2 regions of the Labrys methylaminiphilus subsp. lupini genome follow, and region 1 is predicted to be linked to the other one. Evidence: predicted binding sites of a transcription regulator. Region 1 holds the regulator's gene; the other holds the start of a gene.
What was found. Region 1 encodes PhoB, which activates phosphate uptake and scavenging genes when phosphate is short. Its sites were predicted from a motif close to TGTCATNNANCTGTCAT; they were not measured.

Region 1 (4,200 bases):
CCGCCGTCGTGCCCTCGACTACGCCTACAAAGTCGTCTCCATCGGCTTTGCCGCGATCTCCCTTCTGGCGCTCGCCTGGATCCTGTACACCCTACTGCGCGAGGGCCTGCCCTCGCTGACCTTGGACCTCTTCACCAAGGACATGGCTGATGGCGGCCTGCGCAATGCCATCGTCGGCTCTTTCGCCATGGTCTTGCTCGCCCTCCTCATCGGCGCGCCGATCGGCATCATGGCTGGCACCTTCCTCGCCGAGGCGGGGCGCGGCAGCAAGTTCGCCGACGCGGTGCGCTTCATCAACGACATCCTGCTTTCGGCGCCGTCCATCCTGATCGGCCTGTTCGTCTACCAGATGATCGTGGTGACGACGGGCGGCTTCTCCGGCTGGGCCGGCGTGGTCGCCCTCGCCATCATCATCCTGCCGGTGGTCGTGCGCACCACCGAGGACATGCTGGCCCTGGTGCCGATCAGCCTGCGCGAAGCCGCCTTCGCGCTGGGGTCGCCGATGTGGAAGGTCATCACCTCCGTGACCTGGCGCTCGGCCCGCACCGGTATCGTCACCGGCATCCTGCTGGCCCTGGCCCGCGCCGCCGGCGAGACCGCACCCCTGCTGCTGACAGCCTTCGGCAATTCCAACTGGTCGCTCAACCTCGGCAATGCCTTTGCCAGCTTGCCGGCCGCCATCTACCAGCTCGCGCCTTATCCCGACCCCAAGGCCGTCTCGGTGGCCTGGAGCGGCGCCCTCCTCATCACCGCCGGCGTGTTGGCGCTCAATATTCTGACCCGCTTCGTGCTCGCTCCCAAGAAATGAGTGATCCCATGTCCGCTACTCCACAAGCCTCCATCGCGGTTGCCGAACGCCCCATCGCCAATCCAGCCGCCGCCGTGAAGCTCAAGGTCGAGAATCTCGACTTCTTCTATGGCGAGAAGCATGCGCTCAAGGGCATCAATCTCGACATGATCGACCGGCAGGTCACGGCCATGATCGGCCCTTCCGGCTGCGGCAAGTCCACCCTGCTGCGCGTGCTCAACCGCATGTACGACCTCTATCCGGGCCAGACTGCCAAGGGCCGCGTGCTGCTCGATGGTCAGAACGTCATCGGCAAGGAGATCGATCCGGCAGTGCTGCGCGCCCGCATCGGCATGGTGTTCCAGAAGCCCACGCCCTTCCCGATGTCGATCTATGACAACATCGCCTTCGGCGTGCGCCTGCATGAGTCGATCTCCAAGGCGGAAATGGACAGCCGAGTCGAATGGTGCCTGACCAAGGCCGCCCTGTGGAACGAGGTCAAGGACCGCCTGCACGCCTCTGCGCTCGGCATGTCCGGTGGCCAGCAGCAGCGCCTGTGCATCGCCCGCACCATCGCGGTGAAGCCCGAAGTCGTGCTGCTGGACGAGCCGACCTCCGCGCTCGATCCGATCTCGACCGCCAAGATCGAGGAACTGATCGACGAATTGAAGCGGGACTTCACCATCGTCATCGTCACGCACAATATGCAGCAGGCGGCGCGTTGCGCGGATGTGACGGCCTTCTTCTATCTGGGTGACCTCATCGAGGTCGGCCAGACCAACAAGATGTTCACCACCCCGAACGACAGCCGTACACAGGATTACATCACCGGCCGCTTCGGCTGATCCCTCGGCCAGCGTCGAATTCATTTGGAGGCGGCATGTCCGACCACATCGTTACATCCTTCGATCAGGAATTGCGCGAATTGCGCAACATGATCGCCGAAATGGGTGGCTATGCAGAGAAGAGCGTAGCCGACAGCGTCGAAGCCCTGCTCAAGCGCGACACCCAGCGCGCCAAGGCCGTGATCGAGCTCGATCTGGCGATCGACAAGCTCCAGCGCCAGGTCGAGGACCGGGCTATCCTGGTCATCGCCAAGCGCCAGCCACTGGCACTCGACCTGCGCGAAATCGTCTCGGCCCTGCGGGTGGCCAACGATCTCGAACGCATCGGCGACCTCGGCAAGAACGTCGCCAAGCGCGTGGTCGCCATCCACAGCCATGCGCAGCCGGCCCAGCTCTTCGGCGGTTTCGATCATATGGCTGACCTGGTGCTCGAGCAGCTCAAGCAGGTCCTCGACGCCTTCGCCCAGCGCAATGTCGAAGAAGCGCTCTCGGTCTGGAGTTCGGACGGCGAGATCGATGCGATGTACACCTCGCTGTTCCGCGAATTGCTGACCTACATGATGGAAGATCCGCGCAATATCGGCTTCTGCACCCATCTGCTGTTCTGCGCCAAGAACATCGAGCGCATCGGCGACCATGCCACCAACATCGCCGAGACGGTGCATTACCTGGTGACCGGTGAATCGCCGGCCGGCGAGCGGCCCAAGGCGGACAACAGCACCGATCTCGTCGACCTTCCTGTGCCGGCTAAGTAACAAGGGATAGGCCATGCCTCCCAAGGTTCTGATCGTCGAGGACGAAGAAGCATTGACCCTGCTGCTGCGCTACAATCTCGAAGCCGAAGGCTATGAGGTCGACAGTGTGGCGCGCGGTGACGATGCCGAGATCCGCCTGCGCGAAAGCGTGCCGGATCTGGTATTGCTGGACTGGATGCTGCCGGGGTTGTCGGGTATCGAATTGTGCCGGCGCATCCGCATGCGGCCGGAAACCGAGCGCCTGCCCGTGATCATGCTCACGGCGCGTGGCGAGGAAACCGAGCGTGTGCGGGGTCTGGCCACCGGCGCCGACGATTATGTCGTCAAGCCCTTCTCCGTGCCGGAACTCTCGGCCCGCGTCCGCGCTCTGCTGCGTCGGGCCAAGCCCGATCACGTCGCCTCCCTGCTCAAGGCCGGTGACATTTCCCTCGACCGCGAGACCAAGCGCGTTCATCGCGGCAATCGCGAGATCCGCCTCGGCCCGACCGAATTCCGCCTGCTCGAATTCCTGATGCAGGCGCCGGGACGCGTGTTCGCACGCGAGCAATTGCTCGACAGCGTCTGGGGCCGCGACGTCTACATCGACGAGCGCACGGTCGACGTGCATGTCGGGCGACTGCGCAAGGCGATGAACCGCACGCGCGAGATCGACCCGATCCGCACGGTTCGCGGCGCCGGCTATTCCTTCGACGAGACCTTCGCCAAGCAGGCCTAGGACGGATATTTCATCGCCCGACACCAAGGCCGGCGGCTCGCCGCCGGCCTTGTCGCATCACGTACCCGGTACTCGCCCGATCTAGGCGATTTCAGAGGCTTGCGATAAGACGACTTGCCAAAGAAAATGCCGGGGTTGCCATGATCCGTTCCTTGCTCGTCGCGTCGCTTTTGACTGCCAGTTCGTTGGCGCTGCTTCCCAGCGATGCCGCAGCGGCCAAGCTCAAGAAAACCTTGTGTTCGGGCGAGTTCGGTACCGGCTCCGGCTTGGCGGGCTCCTATATCGGCAAGGATTGCTTCATCGCAGCCGACAGCGACATGCAGGAGCAGGTCGCCGGTATCTGCAAGGAAGGCTCGCGATGCGAGGTCGAGGCCATGGTGGAGGTCGCACCCGATGGCAGCAGGCAGATCAGGACCGTCTTGTCCGTCAGGCAGGCCGGACGCGCGCCCGCCACGCGCATGTCCTATGCCCAGAAGGCGGGCAACTATGCCGACGGCATCTATGCCTTGCAGGACGATGGCTGCGACAAGCAGGGGGCGACGCCAGGCAACCGGGTTTCCGTGCAGCTTCTACGGGCAGCCGGTCCTGCCATCCAGCTCTACGGCAAATATTGCGCGGTCATCGAGGCCGATGGCGAGGAGCCTTCCAGCGCCAAGTTCCAGGCGACGCTGCAGCTTCGATGCGGCAGCTCGCCGGCGCAGGACCAGGCCCTGCGAAGCGGCCGCTCCGGCACGGCGGAAACCATCGTGATGACCCCCGCCCCCGAGCGGCAGCTGTGGCTCGATGAAGACACATTGATCCGTTGCCCGATCAAGCGCGCCTATACACCGCAATGGTGGATCGAGGCCCCGCCCTTCAATGGCCGCTATCCCCAATAGCTTCTGCAGGCGCCGATATCAGCCCAGAGCCGCCAGGCGCCCTTGCAGATAACGGCGGATGACGGGATCACTCTCCAGCCCGATCGCCCGCGAATAGGCGTTGCGGGCCTCCTCCTGCCTTGCGGCGCGGGCCAGCAAGTCCGCGCGTGCAGCCCAATAAGGCTGGTAATCGGCGATCCGCCTGTCGCTGGCGACCTCGTCGAGCCCGGCCAATCCGGCT
Region 2 (4,200 bases), 640 kb from region 1:
GCAACATCCGGGTCACCTATCATCTCAGCGGTAGTATGTTCGGCGGCCACAAGGCCATGGACCTGAAGGCGGTGGACGATGTTTCCGTGCGCCTGCAGCAGGGACAGACCATCGGCATCGTGGGTGAATCAGGCTCGGGCAAGTCGACCCTGGGGCGTGCCTTGTTGCGGTTGAATTCCGGCGAGGGCGACATCCGCTTCGACGGCAGGGACATCTCGAAAGCGAGCGTGTTCGAGATGCGGCCGCTGCGGCGCGCCCTGCAGCTGGTGTTTCAGGACCCCTACGGCTCGCTCTCTCCGCGCATGTCGGTGGGTTCCATCGTCACCGAGGGCCTGAGGGTGCACGAGCCGAATCTATCGGCCGCCGATCGCGACAAGCGGGCCATCCAGGCTCTGACCGAGGTTGGTCTCGATCCTGCCGCCCGCAACCGCTATCCGCATGAATTCTCCGGTGGCCAGCGCCAGCGCATCGCCATTGCACGGGCGATGATCCTCAAGCCCAAGGTGGTGGTGCTGGATGAGCCAACCTCAGCACTCGACCGCTCGGTGCAGAAACAGATCGTCGAACTGCTGCGCGAACTGCAGGCCACGCATGGCCTGTCCTACTTGTTCATCAGCCATGATCTATCGGTGGTGCGGGCCTTGTCCGACTATGTCGTGGTGATGAAGGAAGGCCGCATCGTCGAGGAAGGGGCGACCGCCCAGATCTTCGATGCGCCGCGGGAACTATATACCCAGACCCTGATGGCGGCGGCGCTGGGCAAGGAGCGCGTCGAGGCCACGAATACGGTTTGAGGCCTGGCACGACAGTTGCGTTTGAACAGGTAAAGCATTGTCCGAAAATAATTGAAATGCCTCCTTTGTCATGCCCGGGCTTGACCCGGGCATCCAGCGGCCCCGTCTTCGATACCTGGAAGGAGCTGGATTGCCGGGTCAAACCCGGCAATGACAAAGGTCGAGCCAATTCGATTCTATTATCGGCGGACGAGCCCTAAGGAGGCGGGATATACGGAGCGTCAGCCAGGAGGCTGACGCTCCGTATATCCCCTTCAAACGTGAACTGCGGCTGTAGTGCCGGGGGGTGTCGTGAGTATCCTTCGAAACTTCGCCCCATCACGCTTGCAGAGCATCATTCTTCGTCTTCCCCCGCCTGTGTTTCCAACGGAAATATCAAATGAAGAAGCCCAGATTCATCCTGCCCGTCACCCTCGCGCTGTCACTCATGCCTACCACCTTGAGCGTGCCGGCCCTGGCTGACGATTCGATGGTGAGCTTTGCCATGCCGAGCGGCAATATTTCCTGCCGCTTCATTCCGCAGAGCGAGGGCGAGGGCGCGAGCGCGGGATTGGAATTGCCGACCCTGAGCTGCGAAAGGGAGAAGCAATCACCCGCGCGGATCATTCTCGGGCCGAGCGGAAAAGGCGCCATCTACAAGGATATCAGCGATCCCTTCTGCTGTGACGGCGACACCACTGTCGGCTATGGTCAGACCTGGGAGAATGGCCCTTTCAAATGCGTCTCGGCCGAGGATGGCCTGACCTGCCGCAGACGAGACGGCCACGGCTTCTTCATCAGCCGGGCCAAACTGTTGGCCTACTGAGGAGGCAGCGGAAAGCTGTCGCCTCCACGTCGCTTTGAAGAGCCCCTGTCATCCCCCCGTCATCGCTTGGTCTTATCCGCGAATCCCATCACGCAACCTGGATTCGACGAAGGAGCGGCTGGGGATGACGGATGTGAACAGCATCGGGACACAGGCACGAGCCAAGAGCCAGGGCCAAGCCAAGCAGGGCCACGTCAAACAAGCCGTGGAGCACCATCGGCTGTTGTCATTGCGCGGCATCCAGGATCGGCTTTTCACCTTGGCTTTCAGCGGCCTCGTCTACGCCCAGATCTGGGAAGACCCCGAAATCGACATGGAAGCGCTGGCGCTGAAGCCCGACGATCGGCTGGTCGCAATCGCCTCGGGCGGCTGCAACGTGATGAGCTATCTCAAGGCCGGCCCGGCCTCGATCACCGCCGTCGATCTCAACCGCCATCACATCGCGCTCAATCGCTTGAAGATCGCCGCGGCCCAGCAATTGCCGGATCATGCCACCTTCTACGATTTCTTTGCGCGCGCCGATCAGCGCCGCAATGTCTCGGCTTATGAAACCGCGCTTCGTCCGCATCTCGATGCCGAGACACGCGCCTATTGGGATGGCCGCGACCTGCTTGGCCGCCGTCGCATCGGCTATTTCGGCAAGAACCTCTATCGCTATGGCCTGCTCGGCCGTTTCATTGGTCTCGGCCACCTGATCGGACGGCTGCATCGCATCGATCCGGCCGACCTGCTGGCAGCCCGCGACCTCGCCGAGCAGCGTCGTGTCTTCGACGAGCGCATCGCTCCCCTGTTCGATCGCCCGCATATCAAATGGCTGACCCGCCGGCGGGCCTCGCTCTATGGCCTGGGCATTCCGCCGGAACAGTATGACGCCCTGGCCGGCGCCGCCGCCGACGGGGAAGGCATTGCCGATGTGCTGCGCGAACGACTGGAGCGTCTCGCCTGCGATTTCGACCTCAAGGACAATTATTTTGCCTGGCAGGCCTTCGGCCGCGGCTACAAACCGGAGGGCGACGGGCCGGTGCCGCCCTATCTCGAGCGCGCCGCCTATGAGGCCGTGCGCGATCGGGCCGACCGCATCGAGGTGCGCCACGTCAACCTGATCGACCACCTCAAGGCCCAGCCAGCAGCCAGCCTCGACGCCTATGTGCTGCTCGATGCGCAGGACTGGATGACCGATGTCATCCTCACCAAGCTGTGGAGCGAGATCACCCGGACTGCCCGCCCCGGCGCCCGGGTGATCTTCCGTACCGCCGCCGAGGAGAGCCTGCTCCCGGGCCGCATCCCCGCCGACTTGCTGGCACGCTGGTCCTATGACCGCGAGCGTTGCCGAGCCTGGACCGCCCACGACCGTTCCGCGATCTATGGCGGTTTCCATCTCTACGAGCTGCGAGCCCTCCATTGAGCATCGAGATGCAGACAGGCGATGCTGCGGCGGCGATGAACCGGATCTATCGCCACCAGCGCTACATCTACGATCTCACGCGCAAATATTATCTGCTCGGCCGGGATCACCTGATCGCCTCGCTGCGACCGGCCGCCAGCGATGCGATTCTCGAAATCGGTTGCGGCACCGGCCGCAACCTCATCGCCGTAGCCAGGCGCTATCCCGCCACACCACTTTACGGCTTCGACATTTCGACGGCGATGCTCGAAACGGCCCGGCACTCGCTCGACCGCAATCGCCTGGCGCGAGTCACCGTGGCCGAGGCCGATGCCACCCGCTTTTCGCCTGGACAGCTCAGGCGCAAGGGTTTCGAGCGCATCTACATTTCCTATACGCTTTCGATGATCCCCGACTGGCGCGCCGTACTGGAACGTGCCATTGCCGGCCTGAACCCAGGCGGGCGCCTTCTGATCGTGGATTTCGGCCAGCAGGAGGGCCTGCCTGGCTGGTTCAAGCGCCTGCTCTTCGCCTGGCTGGCACGCTTCCACGTCCATCCCATCGCGGCATTGCCCACAGCGTTGGCGGACCTCGCAAGCCGCGAGGGACTGCGGCTTCGGACCAAAGACCTCTACCGTGGCTACGCCTTCTATGCGGAACTGGAGAGGCCGGCCATAATGACATAGGTTCGAGCCAATTGCGGGGCACGCTATATTTCCCTTACCCCCGCCTTTCCCAGAACACCGTGCCCTCGAAGCGGAAGGCCTGCTCGCCATGCTGGTTGATGGCTGAACTCAGCATCGAGACGATGCCCCATTCGGGACGGGAAGCGCTCTCCTTCTTGCCCGTGATCTCCACGCTGTAGCGCAGCGTATCACCAGCATGCACCGGCTTGGCCCAGACCATGTTGCGAAAGCCCGGTGACGGGCCGAGCTTGACCACCGGCTTGCCGAGTTGGCGCGCCCTGATGATCTCGACCTCCTGATGCGCCACCAGGAGTTTCATCCAGACCGCGGCAACCTGCCAGCCCGACGCCACCAGGCCGCCGAAATGGCTGGCCGCCGCAGCCGCTTCGTCGACGTGAAAGGGCTGGGGATCGTAGAGCACCGCAAAGCGCTTGATGTTCTCGACCGAAAAGGTGAAGGCACCGATCTCGTCGGTATCGCCGATGGCGAGATCCTCGAAATATTTCATGCCGCCAGCCTCCGGCCGAACAT

Region 2: a site for PhoB is predicted at 1,646-1,662, ahead of ACN6KF_RS14405 (BtaA family protein). Genes of this name have one in related genera too.

What each region holds. Positions count from the first base shown of each region.
Region 1 covers NZ_JBMDIH010000001.1:3,723,446-3,727,645, forward strand. The annotation lists gene pstA (phosphate ABC transporter permease PstA) at 1-808, shown strand, start outside; gene pstB (phosphate ABC transporter ATP-binding protein PstB) at 805-1,632, shown strand; gene phoU (phosphate signaling complex protein PhoU) at 1,668-2,387, shown strand; gene phoB (phosphate regulon transcriptional regulator PhoB) at 2,401-3,102, shown strand; gene ACN6KF_RS17645 (hypothetical protein) at 3,243-3,980, shown strand; gene ACN6KF_RS17650 (RNA polymerase sigma factor) at 3,999-4,200, opposite strand, start outside.
Region 2 covers NZ_JBMDIH010000001.1:3,080,027-3,084,226, forward strand. The annotation lists gene ACN6KF_RS14395 (ABC transporter ATP-binding protein) at 1-794, shown strand, start outside; gene ACN6KF_RS14400 (DUF6636 domain-containing protein) at 1,174-1,599, shown strand; gene ACN6KF_RS14405 (BtaA family protein) at 1,724-3,004, shown strand; gene ACN6KF_RS14410 (class I SAM-dependent methyltransferase) at 3,013-3,669, shown strand; gene ACN6KF_RS14415 (MaoC family dehydratase) at 3,704-4,177, opposite strand; gene ACN6KF_RS14420 (MaoC family dehydratase) at 4,174-4,200, opposite strand, start outside.